DNA from 4 places in the Streptomyces sp. NPDC052079 genome. Region 1 is predicted to be linked to each of the others. Evidence: predicted binding sites of a transcription regulator. Region 1 holds the regulator's gene; each other region holds the start of a gene.
The links. The regulator HrcA, encoded in region 1, represses chaperone genes, less so after heat shock. The targets are predictions, from matches to a motif close to TTNGCACTCNGNNNNNCNGAGTGCNAA.
Positions count from the first base shown of each region.

Region 2: a site for HrcA is predicted at 1,705-1,731, ahead of groL (chaperonin GroEL). Genes of this name have one in related genera too.
Region 3: a site for HrcA is predicted at 1,829-1,855, ahead of groES (co-chaperone GroES). Genes of this name have one in related genera too.
Region 4: a site for HrcA is predicted at 2,162-2,188, ahead of AB0L56_RS23285 (FmdB family zinc ribbon protein). Genes of this name have one in related genera too.

Region 1 is NZ_JBFAWL010000011.1:70,060-74,257, forward strand. It holds gene AB0L56_RS18330 (DUF3097 domain-containing protein) at 1-609, opposite strand, end outside; gene AB0L56_RS18335 (MBL fold metallo-hydrolase) at 644-1,378, opposite strand; gene hrcA (heat-inducible transcriptional repressor HrcA) at 1,542-2,558, shown strand; gene dnaJ (molecular chaperone DnaJ) at 2,558-3,697, shown strand; gene AB0L56_RS18350 (nitronate monooxygenase) at 3,959-4,198, shown strand, end outside.
Region 2 is NZ_JBFAWL010000007.1:126,433-130,630, forward strand. It holds gene groL (chaperonin GroEL) at 1-1,542, opposite strand, end outside; gene AB0L56_RS14325 (cold-shock protein) at 1,894-2,097, opposite strand; gene AB0L56_RS14330 (MoaD/ThiS family protein) at 2,528-2,803, opposite strand; gene thrC (threonine synthase) at 2,841-4,136, opposite strand; SAM riboswitch class I at 4,155-4,198, opposite strand, start outside.
Region 3 is NZ_JBFAWL010000001.1:200,208-204,405, reverse strand. It holds gene groL (chaperonin GroEL) at 1-1,225, opposite strand, end outside; gene groES (co-chaperone GroES) at 1,374-1,682, opposite strand; gene AB0L56_RS01070 (polysaccharide deacetylase family protein) at 1,948-2,724, opposite strand; gene AB0L56_RS01065 (polysaccharide deacetylase family protein) at 2,721-3,641, opposite strand; gene AB0L56_RS01060 (methyltransferase domain-containing protein) at 3,732-4,198, shown strand, end outside.
Region 4 is NZ_JBFAWL010000017.1:117,263-121,460, forward strand. It holds gene AB0L56_RS23275 (potassium/proton antiporter) at 1-415, shown strand, start outside; gene AB0L56_RS23280 (MFS transporter) at 700-1,992, shown strand; gene AB0L56_RS23285 (FmdB family zinc ribbon protein) at 2,199-2,525, shown strand; gene AB0L56_RS23290 (S-methyl-5'-thioadenosine phosphorylase) at 2,603-3,445, shown strand; gene AB0L56_RS23295 (hypothetical protein) at 3,718-4,198, shown strand, end outside.

The DNA of each region.
Region 1 (4,198 bases):
CACCGACGACGGCTTCACCGCCTCCCAGATGTCGATGTACGGGTGGCCCACCACCAGGGCGTGCTCGCTCGTCACCGCCTCCGCGATACGCCACTCCTTCGAGCCCGGGACCAGATGGTCCACCAGGACCCCCAGCCGCGCGTCGGGACCGGGCGCGAAGTCCGCCACGATCGACGGCAGGTCGTCCACACCCTCCAGGTACTCCACGACCACCCCCTCGATCCGTAGGTCGTCGCCCCACACCTTCTCGACCAGCTCGGCGTCGTGCCGCCCCTCCACGTAGATGCGTCCCGCGCGGGCGACCCGCGCCCGTGCGCCGGGAACGGCCACCGACCCCGATGCCGTACGCGTGGGCCGGGCGGGACCGGACGCCGGCCGTACCAGCGTCACCGCCCACCCCTCGAGCAGGAACCCCCTCGGCTCCAGCGGGAACACCCGGTGCTTGCCGAAGCGGTCCTCCAGCGTCACCGTCCCCGCCTCGCAGCGGATCACCGCGCCGCAGAAGCCGGTGCCGGGTTCCTCCACGACCAGCCCGGGCTCGGCGGCGACCTCGGGGACGGGCCCCGGTTTCTTCCACGGAGGGGTCAGATCGGCGGAGTACTGGCGCATTCTCACGACGATACGAGGATCCCGCCCGCCGTGATCAGTCCGACACGCCGAAACGCCGTGCCAGCGCGTCCCGTTGGGCCCGGACGAACGCCGCGTCGACCACCGCCCCGTGACCGGGAACGTACAGCGCGTCCTCCCCGCCCAGCGCCAGCAGCCGGTCCAGCGCGGCCGGCCACCGCTCCGGTACGGCGTCGGGTCCGGCCTGCGGTTCGCCGGACTCCTCGACCAGGTCGCCGCAGAACACCACCTCCGGGTCGCCGGGGACCAGGACCGCGAGATCGTGGGCGGTGTGCCCCGGGCCCACGTTCGCCAGCAGCACCTGACGGTCGCCGTCCGCCCCCAGGTCGAGCGTCCACTCCCCGCTCACCGCGTGCCGGGGCGCGACCAGCGCGTCCACCGCCTGCTCCGCCACACGCGCGTCCAGACCGTGCCGCACCGCGTCCGCGCGCAGCTCCTCGCGCCCCCGCGCCGTCAGCACGGTGTCCATGCCCACCGCGCCGAACACCTCCACCCCCGCGAACGCCCCGGCGCCGAGAATGTGATCGAAGTGTGGATGGGTGAGCGCGAGATGCGTCACACGCCTGCCGGTGAGGGCGTGCGCCTCGGCCCGCAACCGTGCGCCCTCGCCCAGACCGGAGCCCGCGTCGACGAGCAGCACGCCGCCCGCCCCCACCACGAGCCCCGCCGTGCAGTCCCACACCGGCAGCCGGCACCGGCCCACCCCGGGCGCCACTTGTTCCCATCCCGACTCTTCCCAAGTCACGGTCATGACGGGACGCTATCGGGGACGGTGCCGCCCGGCGCGTCGTGCGCGGGACCGGCCTTGCCCCGTGCCTACTCCCCGGCCGTACACTGAACCGGGGAAGTCTGGCACTCGCGTGCGAAGAGTGCCAGAGACGTTACCGGGCGGAAAGCTACTGGAGGTGTGCGCGATGCTCAGTGAACGCCGACTCCAGGTGCTGCGCGCCATCGTCCAGGACTATGTGGGCACCCAGGAGCCCGTCGGCTCCAAGGCGCTCACCGAGCGGCACAACCTCGGCGTCTCCCCGGCCACCGTGCGCAACGACATGGCGGCCCTGGAGGACGAGGGCTTCATCGCCCAGCCGCACACCAGCGCCGGGCGCATCCCCACCGACAAGGGGTACCGGCTGTTCGTCGACAAGCTCGCCGGCGTCAAGCCGATGACCGCGCCCGAGCGGCGCGCCATCCAGAACTTCCTCGACGGCGCCGTCGACCTCGACGACGTGGTCGCCAGGACCGTACGGCTGCTCGCGCAGCTCACCCGGCAGGTCGCCGTCGTGCAGTACCCGTCGCTGACCCGGTCGACGGTGCGGCACGTGGAGCTGCTGTCGCTGGCGCCCGCGCGGCTGATGCTGGTGCTGATCACGGACACCGGCCGGGTCGAGCAGCGCATGGTCGACTGCCCGGCGCCGTTCGGCGAGTCCTCCCTGGCGGATCTGCGGGCGCGGCTGAACAGCCGGGTCGCGGGCCGCCGGTTCACGGATGTGCCGAGTCTGGTGGAGGACCTCCCGGAGGCCTTCGAGTCCGAGGACCGCGGTACGGTCTCCTCGGTGCTCTCCACTCTCCTGGAGACGCTTGTCGAGGAGAACGAGGAGCGGCTGATGATCGGCGGCACCGCCAATCTCACCCGCTTCGGACATGACTTCCCCCTCACGATCCGGCCCGTCCTGGAGGCGCTGGAGGAGCAGGTCGTGCTCCTCAAGCTGCTCGGCGAGGCGAAGGAACCGGGCGTGACCGTCCGTATCGGTCATGAGAACGCCCATGAGGGACTCAACTCCACGTCCGTCGTGTCGGTGGGCTACGGTTCGGGCGGCGAGGCGGTTGCCAAGCTCGGCGTGGTCGGACCGACCCGCATGGACTACCCGGGAACGATGGGAGCGGTACGCGCAGTGGCACGGTACGTCGGACAGATCCTGGCGGAGTCGTAGTGGCCACGGACTACTACGCCGTACTCGGCGTGCGCCGCGACGCGTCGCAGGAGGAGATCAAGAAGGCCTTCCGGCGGCTCGCCCGCGAGCTGCATCCGGACGTCAATCCGGATCCGAAGACCCAGGAGCGGTTCAAGGAGATCAACGCCGCCTACGAGGTGCTGTCGGACCCGCAGAAGAAGCAGGTCTACGACCTCGGCGGCGACCCGCTCTCGCAGTCCGGCGGCGCCGGCGGCGCGGGCGGCTTCGGAGCCGGTGGCTTCGGCAACTTCTCCGACATCATGGACGCGTTCTTCGGTACGGCGTCGCAGCGCGGGCCGCGCTCGCGCACCCGCCGGGGCCAGGACGCGATGATCCGCATCGAGGTGGAGCTGGACGAGGCCGCGTTCGGCACCACCAAGGACATCCAGGTCGACACGGCGATCGTCTGCACCACCTGCAACGGTGAGGGCGCCGCGCCCGGCACCTCCGCGCAGACGTGTGACATGTGCCGTGGCCGCGGTGAGGTATCGCAGGTCACGCGGTCCTTCCTGGGCCAGGTCATGACGTCCCGCCCCTGCCCGCAGTGCCAGGGCTTCGGCACGGTCGTCCCCACCCCGTGCCCGGAGTGCGCGGGCGACGGACGGATCCGCTCCCGGCGCACGCTCACGGTCAAGATCCCGGCCGGTGTCGACAACGGCACCCGGATCCAGCTGGCCGGTGAGGGCGAGGTCGGCCCCGGCGGCGGTCCGGCCGGTGACCTGTACGTGGAGATCCATGAACTCCCGCACCCCACCTTCCAGCGGCGCGGCGACGACCTGCACTGCACGGTCACCATCCCGATGACCGCGGCGGCCCTCGGCACCAAGGTGCCGCTGGAGACGCTGGACGGCATGGAGGAGGTCGACATCCGGCCCGGCACCCAGTCCGGCCAGTCGATCCCGCTGCACGGCCGGGGCGTCACGCACCTGCGCGGCGGCGGCCGGGGCGACCTCATCGTCCACGTCGAGGTGCAGACCCCGACCAAGCTCGACCCCGAGCAGGAACGCCTCCTGCGTGAACTGTCCAAGCTCCGCGGCGAGGAACGCCCCACGGGCCAGTTCCAGCCGGGGCAGCAGGGGTTGTTCTCCCGGTTGAAGGACGCGTTCAACGGGCGGTGACCGGTTGCCTGCCGGGGCTGCGGGGGTGTGCTGCTGGGGGTCCGGGGGTCGGCCCCCGGGCAGGCACAGTCAGCCGGGGCAGCAGGGGCTGTTCTCCCGGCTGAAGGACGCGTTCAACGGGCGGTGAGGGGCGCTTTCGGAGGGCGGTGACGGCCGGGTCCGAAGGCGGTGACGCCCGGGGCGCGGGGCCCCCGAAAAGTGGCTTATGCCAAGGGGAAGGGCCGATTCGGAGTTGGCCGGGGGACGTGACAACATGCCGTCATGTCCTCCGTACCGACCGATCTTTTCCCGCTCCCCATCGTGCAGGCGCCGATGGCGGGCGGTGTCGCCGTGCCGCAGCTCGCGGCGGCCGTGTCCGAGGCGGGCGGGCTCGGTTTCCTGGCCGCCGGGTACAAGACCGCGGACGGGATGTACCAGGAGATCAAGCAGCTGCGAGGGCTGACCGCACGGCCCTTCGGCGTCAACCTCTTCCTGCCGCAGCCGGAGACCGCCGACCCCGCC
Region 2 (4,198 bases), on a different contig from region 1:
GGTGGTGAGGAACAGCGCGGCGATGGAGGCGGCGTTCTGCAGCGCGGAACGGGTCACCTTCGCCGGGTCGATGATGCCCTCGGCGATCATGTCGACGTAGTCACCGGTCGCGGCGTTCAGGCCGTGGCCGACCTGGAGGTTGCGGACCTTCTCCACGACGACGCCGCCCTCGAGACCACCGTTGACGGCGATCTGCTTCAGCGGGGCCTCCAGCGCGAGCTTCACGGCGTTGGCGCCGGTCGCCTCGTCACCCTCGAGCTCCAGCTTCTCGAAGACCTGGGAGGCCTGCAGCAGGGCCACGCCACCACCGGCGACGATGCCCTCCTCGACGGCCGCCTTGGCGTTGCGCACGGCGTCCTCGATGCGGTGCTTGCGCTCCTTGAGCTCCACCTCGGTGGCGGCACCGGCCTTGATGACCGCGACACCGCCGGCGAGCTTCGCCAGGCGCTCCTGCAGCTTCTCGCGGTCGTAGTCCGAGTCGCTGTTCTCGATCTCGGCACGGATCTGGTTCACGCGGCCCTGGACCTGGTCGGGCGAGCCGGCACCGTCGACGATGGTGGTCTCGTCCTTGGTGATGACGACCTTGCGGGCCCTGCCCAGCAGGTCCAGCGTGGCGTTCTCCAGCTTGAGGCCGACCTCCTCGGAGATGACCTCGCCGCCCGTGAGGATGGCGATGTCGCCGAGCATGGCCTTGCGGCGGTCGCCGAAGCCCGGGGCCTTGACGGCGACGGACTTGAAGGTGCCGCGGATCTTGTTGACGACCAGGGTCGACAGGGCCTCGCCCTCGACGTCCTCGGCGATGATCAGCAGCGGCTTGCCCGACTGCATGACCTTCTCCAGGAGCGGGAGCAGGTCCTTGACGTTGGAGATCTTGGAGTTCGCGATCAGGATGTACGGGTCGTCGAGGACGGCCTCCATACGCTCCATGTCGGTGGCGAAGTACGCCGAGATGTAGCCCTTGTCGAAGCGCATACCCTCGGTGAGCTCCAGCTCCAGACCGAAGGTCTGGGACTCCTCGACGGTGATGACGCCTTCCTTGCCGACCTTGTCCATGGCCTCGGCGATGAGCTCGCCGATCTGGGTGTCGGCGGCGGAGATGGAGGCCGTGGAGGCGATCTGCTCCTTGGTCTCGACATCCTTCGCCTGCTCCAGCAGGGCGGCGGAGACGGCCTCGACGGCCGTCTCGATACCGCGCTTCAGAGCCATGGGGTTGGCACCCGCGGCGACGTTGCGCAGGCCCTCCTTGACCAGGGCCTGGGCGAGAACGGTCGCGGTGGTCGTACCGTCACCGGCGACGTCGTCCGTCTTCTTGGCGACTTCCTTGACCAGCTCGGCGCCGATCTTCTCGTACGGGTCCTCGAGCTCGATCTCCTTGGCGATGGACACACCATCGTTGGTGATCGTGGGGGCGCCCCACTTCTTCTCGAGGACGACGTTGCGGCCCTTGGGGCCGAGCGTCACCTTCACGGCGTCCGCGAGCTGGTTCATGCCGCGCTCGAGGCCGCGCCGCGCCTCCTCGTCGAACGCGATGATCTTGGCCATGTGAAGTGGTCCCTCCAGGACTGGGGGTGATTCCTTCGGACCGCGCCCGCGCCCGCGACGGACGGCTCGCCAACCCCGTGGTTCCTTGCCCCACACGGCCGGCGGGCCTCACCGACCCGGTCCTCGTTGTCACTCTCACCTTCAGAGTGCTAACGCCAATGATTAGCACTCGACCCACCCGAGTGCAAGGCGCTCCCGCGAAGCGGGCTCGTCGAGGCGTGGCGGTCGGGTGACGGGTGGGCGCAAGCGCGCCAGGGGGAGTGCAGGGAGTACACGGGCACGGCGAAGGGCCCGTACCCCAAGAGGTACGGGCCCTTCGTCGGCAGAAGATCCTTGCGGCAGGTAGCGCGTTCAGGCGCTGAGACGAACCATGTCGGCCTGCGGGCCCTTCTGACCCTGCGAGATCTCGAACTCGACCCGCTGGCCTTCTTCGAGGGTGCGGTAGCCGTCCATCTGGATCGCGCTGTAGTGGACGAAAACATCCGCACCACCGTCGACCGCGATGAAGCCGTACCCCTTCTCCGCGTTGAACCACTTGACGGTGCCCTGAGCCATGCCTAACTCCCCTATTACTGGCCCTTGCACAGATCCACACTTCGCGGATCCGGGTCAGACCTCACCCCCCAACGGTTGGGGGCGTGCGCCGGAACGCGTCGACCGCGGCTGAATGTATCTGCCCAACTGCCGTCTGCAACAGGTCAATCGGACGAGAAATCTGGACGCCGCCGGTCCGGAATGTGGCGAGAATTCATCCGAATTCAGGGCAAGTCGGGCCGGGCAAACGTTACAAAAGCCGCGAAAAGGGCCCACACTTTGGCTACATCCAGTCGGGCGTGCGGCAGAAATTCACGGTGCTCGATCAGTGGATCAGGAGCGCGTTCCCCAACCCTACCGCGTTCAACCCCATGGAATTGCCCCCTCCGCATCTCTTACGGAAGGGGCAATGTCCTGCACACTCGGTAACCGTCGTTACCGAAGGTAATGATCAGCCGCCGGCGACCGCCGGAATGATCGACACACCGGCCCCGTCCGGGGTGGCCGTCTCGAGCCCCTGCTCGAACCGCACGTCGTCGTCGTTCACGTACACATTGACGAACCGCCGCAGCTTGCCCTGATCATCCAGAACCCGGGCGGCGATGCCCGTGTGGTTCTTCTCCAGATCCGAGATGACCTGGGCGAGGGTGGCCCCCTCGGCGGTCACCTCGGCCTGCCCACCCGTGTAGGTGCGCAGGATGGTGGGGATACGAACAGTCACGCTCACAACAAACCTCCGGTCAGGTAACACACTCAGGGACGACTCAGACAAGCCCGGCTGCACGGAACGACTCAAGGCTCGGACGGATCGTCGCCGTCAGCCCCGTGCCCGCCACCGCGTCCAGCGTCTTGAGACCGTCCCCCGTGTTCAGCACCACCGTGCTCAGGGACGGGTCGAGCGCACCGCTCTCGATGAGCTTCTTCGTCACGCCGACCGTCACACCGCCGGCGGTCTCCGCGAAGATCCCTTCCGTCCGCGCGAGCAGCGTGATCGCCTCCACGATCTGCTCGTCCGTGACGTCCTCCACCGCACCGCCCGTGCGACGGGCGATGTCCAGGACGTACGGGCCGTCCGCCGGGTTCCCGATCGCCAGCGACTTGGCGATCGTGTCGGGCTTCTGCGGACGGACGACATCGTGCCCGGCCTTGTACGCCGTGGAGACCGGCGAACATCCCTCCGCCTGCGCACCGAAGATCTTGTACGGCTTGTCCTCGACGAGCCCGAGCTTGACCAGCTCCTGCAGCCCCTTGTCGATCTTCGTGAGCTGCGAGCCGGAGGCGATCGGGATCACGATCTGGTCGGGCAGCCGCCATCCCAGCTGCTCGCAGATCTCGTACGCGAGGGTCTTGGAGCCCTCCGCGTAGTACGGCCGCAGATTGACGTTGACGAAGCCCCAGCCCTCGCCGGCCGGGTCGCCGATCAGCTCGGAGCAGAAGCGGTTCACCTCGTCGTAGTTGCCCTCGATGCCGACGAGCTCCCCACCGTAGACGGCGGCCATGACGACCTTGCCCTGCTCCAGGTCGTGCGGGATGAACACGCAGGAGCGGAAGCCCGCCCGGGCCGCGGCGGCACCGACGGCGCCGGCGAGGTTGCCGGTCGAGGAGCAGGACAGGGTGGTGAAGCCGAAGGCACGGGCGGCCTCGATGGCCTGGGCCACGACGCGGTCCTTGAAGGAGTGCGTCGGGTTGCCGGAGTCGTCCTTGATGTACAGGCCGCCGGTGACGCCCAGCTCGCGCGCGAGGTTGTCGGCCTGGACGAGCTTGGTCCAGCCGGGGTTCAGGTTGGGCTTGGTCGCCACGTCCGCCGGGACGGGCAGCAGAGGCGCGTAACGCCAGATGTTCGTGGGCCCCGCTTCGATCCGCTTGCGGAGCTCCTCGGTGTCGTAGGCCGAGAAGTCGTAGGCGATCTCCAGCGGGCCGAAACACTCCTCGCAGGCGAAGACCGGGCCGAGGGGCACGCGGTGACCGCATTCGCGGCAGGACAGCGCGGCGGCGGGGCCCAGGTCGACGGAGTTCGCGGCGGCGGAGTCGGTGGAGCTTGCAACAGTCTGCACAGCCATGTGAGGCGAGGCCCTTTCTCCTCATCTTCCTCACGACGCATCTCGCCGTGAGACGGATTTGG
Region 3 (4,198 bases), on a different contig from region 1:
CCTCGACCGCGGCGCGGGTCGCGGAGATGGCGTCCTCCAGACGGTGCTTCTTCTCCTTCAGCTCCACCTCGGTGGCGGCGCCGACCTTGATCACGCACACGCCGCCGGCCAGCTTCGCGAGGCGCTCCTGGAGCTTCTCGCGGTCCCAGTCGGAGTCGGTGGTCTCGATCTCGGCCTTGATCTGCGCGATGCGGGCCTCGACGTCGTCCTTCTTGCCGCCGCCGTCGACGATCGTGGTGTCGTCCTTGGTGACGGTCACGCGGCGGGCGGAGCCCAGCACGTCCAGGCCGACCTGGTCGAGCTTGAGGCCGACCTCCTCGGAGACGACCGTGGCGCCGGTGAGGACGGCCATGTCCTGCAGCATCGCCTTGCGGCGGTCACCGAAGCCCGGAGCCTTGACGGCGACCGCGTTGAAGGTGCCGCGGATCTTGTTGACGACCAGGGTCGACAGGGCCTCGCCCTCGACGTCCTCGGCGATGATCAGCAGCGGCTTGGAGGCGTTGGCCTGGATGATCTTCTCCAGCAGCGGCAGCAGCTCCGCGATGGAGGAGATCTTGCCCTGGGTGATGAGGATGTAGGGGTCGTCGAGGACGGCCTCCATGCGCTCCTGGTCCGTCACGAAGTACGGCGACAGGTAGCCCTTGTCGAAGGCCATGCCCTCGGTGAAGTCCAGCTCCAGACCGAAGGTGTTGGACTCCTCGACGGTGATGACACCGTCCTTGCCGACCTTGTCCATCGCCTCGGCGATGAGCTCGCCGACCTGCTGGTCCTGGGCGGACAGCGCGGCGACGGCGGCGATGTCGGACTTCTCGTCGATCGGGCGGGCCGAGGCGAGCAGGTCCTCGGAGACCGCGGCGACGGCCGCGTCGATGCCCTTCTTCAGCAGCGCCGGGGAGGCGCCGGCGGCCACGTTCTTCAGGCCCTCGCGGACCAGCGCCTGGGCCAGCACCGTGGCGGTGGTGGTGCCGTCACCAGCGATGTCGTTGGTCTTGGTCGCCACCTCCTTCACCAGCTGCGCGCCGAGGTTCTCGTACGGGTCGTCGACCTCCACCTCGCGGGCGATCGTGACACCGTCGTTGGTAATGGTGGGAGCGCCGAACTTCTTGTCGATGACGACATTGCGGCCCTTCGGACCGATCGTCACCTTCACCGTGTCGGCAAGCTTGTTGACGCCGCGCTCGAGGGCGCGACGGGCGTCCTCGTCGAACTTCAGGATCTTCGCCATGGCAGCGGGAGCCCTCTCGAAATCTAGGTGAAATCACTACGCCCCCGGTCACCCGGCTCCTTGTCGGATGCTGGGGCCAGGGGCGCGGTGTCGAGCAAATGTGCTTGCTTCGAGGTCGGGTTCTCCGGGGTCGGGCCCCGGGGTCCCCTTACTTCTCGACGATCGCGAGGACGTCGCGGGCCGAGAGGACGAGGTACTCCTCGCCGTTGTACTTGACCTCGGTGCCGCCGTACTTGCTGTACAGAACGACGTCGCCGACCTTCACGTCGAGCTCGACGCGCTTGCCGTCCTCGATCCGGCCCGGGCCGACAGCCAGGACGACGCCCTCCTGGGGCTTCTCCTTGGCGGTGTCCGGAATGACCAGGCCCGAAGCCGTGGTCTGCTCGGCGTCGAGCGGCTGGACCACGATGCGGTCCTCGAGCGGCTTGATGGCAACCTTGGAGCTGGCGGTCGTCACGATCCGACCTCCCCCTTCGGAGATCTCACGGGGTTAACTGTCTGAGGTGGCGACCAGGTGGATCCGTCGTCGCGGGTGCCGGACCTGCCCGTCGCGTGTTTGGCACTCTCCAGGGGGGAGTGCCAAAGCCGAGACTATGACTGCGATTAGCACTCGGTCAAGCGGAGTGCCAATTGCCGTGCGGCGCGTCGGCGGTGGGGGCGTTCGTCGGCACGTTCGTTGTGCAGCAAGGGCTGCCGCTTCGGGCCCGAACGGGCCTTGCCCCTCAAGCGCCGGACGGTGATCCGTGCTCGCCAGAAAGCGTCGGTGAGGATTCACCCACGTAGTCCTCCAGGCGCCCCACCTTCAACCCCCGCTCCTCCAGTTCCCCCAGCAGCCGTACCGTCCGTTCCGCCAGTGACAGCGTCGGTGCCTCGCCCGACGGTACGGAGACGATGTCGCCGGGGTTCAGGTGGTGCGGGCCGCGGGTGTAGGTGACGTGGCCGTCGGGTTCCAGGACCGCCCGCCACAGGACCACCGCGGCAATGCCGCAGTCGGCGGCGGCGCGCAGGGTGGTGGTGTCGTACGTGCCGTAGGGCGGGCGGAAGAGGCGGGGGCGGATGCCGAAGCGGGACCTGAGCTTGCGCTGCTGGCCGCAGATCTCGGCGCGCTGTCCGGCGTAGGGCAGACCGCGCAGGGCGGGATGGTCCAGGGTGTGGTTCTGCAGGCTCGCGCCGACCGCGCGCAGGCGGGCGAAGTGGGCGTAGCCGGGGCCCATCACGCTGTCCGTGAGGAACATGCTGACGGGGAGCCGGCGCTCGCGCACCAGGTCGATGAAGCGGGGGTCGCGTTCGGCGCCGTCGTCGTAGGTGAGGAAGACGACCGGGTCGTCGGTCGGAACGTGGTCGACCAGCGGCGGGAGGTCCTGACGCGCGCCGGCCGGGGCGGAGGCCCGTGCGGTCGCGTCGTCCGGTGCCGGCGCCGGGACCGGCGCGTCGGGCGACGTGCATCCGGTGGTCAGGGCCAGCAGGAGGGCCGCCGCCGAGGCCCTGCTCCGGCTCACAGGTAGTCCTCCAGCCGCGCCACCGCGTATCCCTCGGCGGTGACCTTGTCCAGGAAGCGGCGGACCATGTCCGGCATCGTTCCCTTCCAGTCGTCGCGGCCGCGGAAGTGGGAGAGGACGATGTCGCCGGGGTGCAGCGAGCGGTCCCACTCGCGGTACTCCCAGCGGTCGACGAAGACCTCTTCGTTCCACAGGGGGACATGGGTGATCCCGCAGGCCTTCGCGGCGCGCAGGGTGTTCTTGTCGTAGTTGCCGTAGGGCGGGCGGAAGAGGGCGGGGCGCCTGCCGTAGTGCTTCTCGATGACCTTCTGCATGCCGCAGATCTCGCGCTTCTGGCGGGCGCGGGACAGGGCCGGGAGGTAGGGGTGGTGCAGGGTGTGGTTGTGCAGGCCGACTCCCCTGTCCTGCATCTTCTTGAAGTAGCCGTAGTCCTCCTTGACCAGGTAGTCGCTGAGGAAGGCGGTGTAGGGGATATTCAGCTCGCTCATCATCCGCAGGAACGCCGGGTCCTTCTCTTCGCCGTCGTCGATGGTGAGGAAGAGGATCTTCTCCTTCGTGGGGACGGTGGTGAAGACCGGCGGGAGTCCCAGCCGGCGGTGGCCGTCGACCTCGAAGCCGTCCCGGGTGGTGATCCTCGGCTTCCTCTCCGGGGGCGGCGGGGCGGTCAGGGGCACCCGTTGCAGGCCCCAGCGCTTCGCGGCGGCGACCCTCGCGGCGTGCGCGGCGCGCAGCTTGGTGGCGTAGGAGTCGAGTGCGCGGGCCGGTGGCGCCTGGAGGGGCTGCTGGCCGCCCGCGGGTTCGACGTCGGCGCCGTCCTGTTCGCAGCCGGAGGCGATGGTGGCGAGAGCAAGGACGGCGAGGCCGATCCGAGCACCACGCGACGGCAGCTTTTTATCATTTTGTCCTACTGCTCCCATGGGGCCGGATCCTCGCAGCCGGACGGTCCGCACCCGGCCCGACACCGCGGCCGGAGGCATACGGTCCACCGACTGGCCCACAATGACCCGGTGAACGACCTCGCTCCCCTCCTCACCCCCGAAGGCCGCGCCCTCCTCGACGAGGTGCGCGACACCGACCCGGCGCAGGAACTCGCCGTCGCGACCCGGCTGCGCCGCGAGCACCCCGCCGAACTGGTGTCGGCCGCGCTCGGCCAGGCGCGGCTGCGACAGCGTGCGGCGGCGAAGTTCGGGGAGCGGGACGCGGCACGGATGTTCTTCACGCCCAACGGGGTCGAACAGTCGACCAGGGCGAGCGTCGCGGCGTACCGGGCGGAGCGGTTCCGGGAGCTCGGTGTGACCTCCGTGGCCGATCTGTGCTGCGGGATCGGCGGGGACGCCATCGCGCTGGCCCGCGCCGGGATCCGGGTCCTGGCCGTGGACCGGGATCCGCTCACCGCGGCGGCGGCCCGGGCGAACGCCGACGCGCTGGGGCTCGCCGGGCTGATCGAGGTCCGCGAGGCGGATGTGACGGAGGT
Region 4 (4,198 bases), on a different contig from region 1:
CGTCTTCGTCCTGGTCGTCGTCTACACCCTCGTCCAGGGCCCGACGCTGCCCTGGGTGGCCCGCAAACTGCGCCTGGGCGAGGACTACGGCGCCGCGGACCTCGGCATCGAGTCGGCGCCCCTGGAGCGGCTGCACGGGCATCTGCTGTCGGTCCAGATCCCGGAGGGGTCGAAGATGCACGGCGTGGAGGTGGGCGAACTGCGGCTGCCGGCCGGGGCCGCCGTCACGCTCGTCGTGCGCGACGGGACGTCGTTCGTCCCGCTGCCGGCGACGACGCTGCGTCACGGGGACGAACTGCTCGTCGTCACCACGGACTCGGTGCGGGACGCCACCGAGCGCCGCCTGCGCGCGGTCAGCCGGGGCGGCAAGCTGGCCGGATGGCTGGGCACCGACGAATCGCAGGCGGAAAGGTGACATGGTGCTCGGTTTCACAGCCGCGCAGGCCCTTGATCCCTGTATGAGGCAAGCGCATCAGTGGAAGCGCAGTATTATGCAAGCGCATTGGTGCAAGCGCACTATGCAAGCGACCCCAGATCGAACCAACTCTGCCTGATGCAGAGCTGGCGCGACCGTATGGCGGCCGGGACGCCCTGAGCTGTGGCGCCGGTATCTACCGCAGTCAGCGCAAGAGGACAGCTCTCGGCGCGCCCGCACGACCCGCGCGGGCGGCGCTACCAGGTGGCGGAAAGGCACGGGCCGTGGCATCCACGGTCACCACGTCGAAGGATTCGCCGGCCACCTCCCGTCCGGGATACGGCCGGCTGCTGCGCACGCGCGGCGCGTGGACGTTCCTGCTCCCCGGCTTCGCGGCACGCCAGCCGTTCGCCATGCTCACGCTCTCCCTCGTGCTGCTGGTGCAGCACACCACCGGCTCGTACGGCGCGGCGGGCGCCGTCGCCGCCGTCACCGGCGTCTCCATGGCCCTGTTCGCGCCCTACAGCGGCCGCCTCGCCGACCGCTACGGCCAGCGCGCCGTGCTGGTGCCCGGTGTCCTGGTGCACACCGTGTCCGGGCTCGCCCTCACCGCGCTGGCGCTGACCGGCGCGCCCCTGTGGGCGCTGTTCGCCGCCGCCGTGCCCACAGGCGCCTCGGTGCCGCAGATCGGGCCCATGGTGCGCGCCCGCTGGGGCGTGAAGCTCAAGGGCTCTCCGCTGATGACGACCGCGGCGGCCTTCGAGTCCGTCACCGACGAGTTCACCTTCGTCGTCGGACCGCTGCTGGCCACGGCCCTGTGCACCGTCGTCGACCCGGCCGCCGGTCTGGTCACCGAGGCCGCGCTGACCCTGATCGGCGGACTGCTGTTCGCCGCCCAGAAGGGCACGCAGCCCCGGCCCGGCCGGGAGGAGCACGCGCGCGTGGAGCACGGTTCCGCGCTGCGCGTCCCGGGCGTGCGGGTGCTGATCGTGACCTTCCTCGGCATCGGTTCCGTCTTCGGCGGCATGCAGGTCTCGCTGGCCGCGTTCTCCGAGGCGATCGGCAACCCCGGGCTGAACGGCGTCCTCTACGGCGTCTTCGCGGCGGGCAACATGCTCGCCGGCATCGCCTGCGGCGCGATCGCCTGGAGGACCACCCCGCAGCGGCGCCTGGTGCTCGCGTACGCGGCGCTCGCGCTGACGGCGTCCGCCCTGTGGACCGCCCCTTCGGCGCTGCTGCTGGCCGCGCTGGGCCTCCTGGTCGGCATGTGCATCGCGCCGGCCCTGATCACCGGCTTCACGCTGGTGGAGAACCTGGTCCCGGCCGGGGCCCGCACCGAGGCCTTCACCTGGCTGACCGGCGCCGTCGCGCTCGGCCAGGCCGCGGCCGTCATGGTCGCCGGACAGCTGGAGGACCGCCTCTGGGACGGCGCCGGATTCCTGGTGCCTATGGCCGGCACGGTGCTCGCGCTCGCGAATCTCATGCTCTCGCGGTCACGTCTTGTGCCGCCGCGCGTGACCAGTCCGGTCACGCGCGGCGCGGCCCATCGCGAACCCGTCGCGATCGGTGAGATGTGACGTGTGGTTTTCCGGATTTTCCACGGAATACGTCACTGTGACTCCGCCGCGAACGCGGCTTCCCACTCGGGCGAGCCGCCCTCATGGCGGTCAAGCCCTGACCGCTGCCCGTAAGCAGGTGACGTACGTTACTCCCCTTACTTGCGGCACGGGTTACCATTGACGATTGTTAGCACTCATCGAGTGAGAGTGCCAGGAGGAAGACAGTGCCGACCTACCAGTACCAGTGCACCGAGTGCGGCGAGGGCCTCGAGGCGGTGCAGAAGTTCACCGACGACGCCCTGACCGATTGCCCCAACTGCCAGGGCCGCCTGAAGAAGGTGTTCTCGGCGGTCGGCATCGTCTTCAAGGGTTCCGGCTTCTACCGCAACGACAGCCGCGGCTCCTCGTCGAGCAGCTCGCCGTCGTCGTCGAAGGCCTCGGCCTCCACCTCTTCGTCCTCCTCCTCGGACTCCGGTTCCGGTGCGGCCTCGTCATCGTCGTCCGGCTCGTCCGGCTCCGGCAGCTCCGCCGGCACCACCACCGCCGCGTAGGCCCGGTCTTCCAGGGACCCTCTCGTCATCCGACGAGGGGGTCTTCTGCTTCTCCGGGGGCCGTTAGGGTGCGGAGCATGGCGAACATGGCGAAGGCCGAGATCGGTGTGATCGGCGGCTCCGGGTTCTACTCCTTCCTCGACGACGTGACCGAGCTCCAGGTCGACACCCCCTACGGGGCGCCCAGCGACTCCCTGTTCCTCGGCGAGGTGGCCGGCCGCCGGGTCGCCTTCCTGCCCCGGCACGGACGCGGTCACCATCTGCCGCCGCACCGCATCAACTACCGCGCCAACCTGTGGGCGCTCCGGTCGGTCGGCGCGCGCCAGGTCCTCGGTCCGTGCGCGGTGGGCGGGCTGCGGCCCGAGTACGGGCCGGGCACGCTGCTGGTTCCGGACCAGCTCGTGGACCGTACGAAGTCCCGGGCCGGCACGTACTTCGACGGACTGCCGCTGCCCGACGGCACGGTGCCGAACGTGGTCCATGTGTCCCTGGCCGACCCCTACTGCCCCACCGGACGGGCAGCCGCGCTGAAGGCGGCGCGCGGACGGGACTGGGAGCCGGTGGACGGCGGCACGCTGGTCGTGGTGGAGGGGCCGCGCTTCTCCACCCGCGCCGAATCGTTGTGGCACCAGGCCCAGGGCTGGTCGGTGGTGGGCATGACGGGCCACCCCGAGGCGGTGCTCGCCCGTGAGCTGGAGCTCTGCTACACCTCGCTGACCCTGGTCACCGACCTCGATGCCGGAGCCGAGACCGGTGAGGGCGTCTCCCATGACGAGGTGTTGCGGGTGTTCGCCGCCAATGTGGACCGGCTGCGGGGTGTGCTCTTCGACGCGGTGGCCGGGCTGCCGGCGACGGAGGAACGGGACTGTCTGTGCACGTCGGCGCTGGGCGGGATGGACCCGGGGTTCGCGCTGCCGTAGCGGGCGGGCAGGGGGAGGGTCCCGTTCGGGTGGCGGAGTTGTCCACAGGGTGGTGACGCGTCCACAGGGCGCGGCGAGCGCCGGCCGGGGTGCCCCATCGTGGGAGCCACAAGCCGGTTCCTCGTCGCAGGTGGTGGTGTCCCGTGTCCCGTCCTCCTTCTTCTTCGCTCTGCTCCTCCTCGCCCGTCGTTCCGCGTCCTCCTTCCTCGCTCTGCTCCTCCTCCCCCGTCGTTCCGCGTCCGCCCGGCGCCGATGTCCCCGCCCCGGGCGAGGTGCCCCACTTCGCGCCGGTGCGGGTGCGCGGCGGGCTGCCGCTCCCGGGCCGGCTCGTACGGCACCGGAGGCGCGCCGTGGCTGTCGGGCTCGCCGTCACGGCGGCGGCGCTTGTCGCGGCGGGCCCCCGGGACGCCGACCGGTCGCGCGGGCATCCCGGGCATCCCGGCGGCCCTCAGGCGGTGCGGGCCGCCTCGGCGTCTCCCGGGGAGCGTCCCGTACGGCCGCGGCATGCGGGGACGACGGTGACGGCACCGGTACGGATCGCCGACGCGGCGACGGTGCGGCTGCTGCGGCCGGGCGACCGGGTGGATGTGATCGCCGCAGGGGAGACGGTGTCCGGCGGCGAGGCCCGCGTGGTCGCGCGCGGGGCGCGGGTGACCGAGGTACCCGGGCCGCCGGACGGAGCGGGCGACGCGGGGGCGCTGGTCGTGCTGTCGGTCCCCCGTGACACCGCGGCCCGGCTGGCCGGCGCGAGCG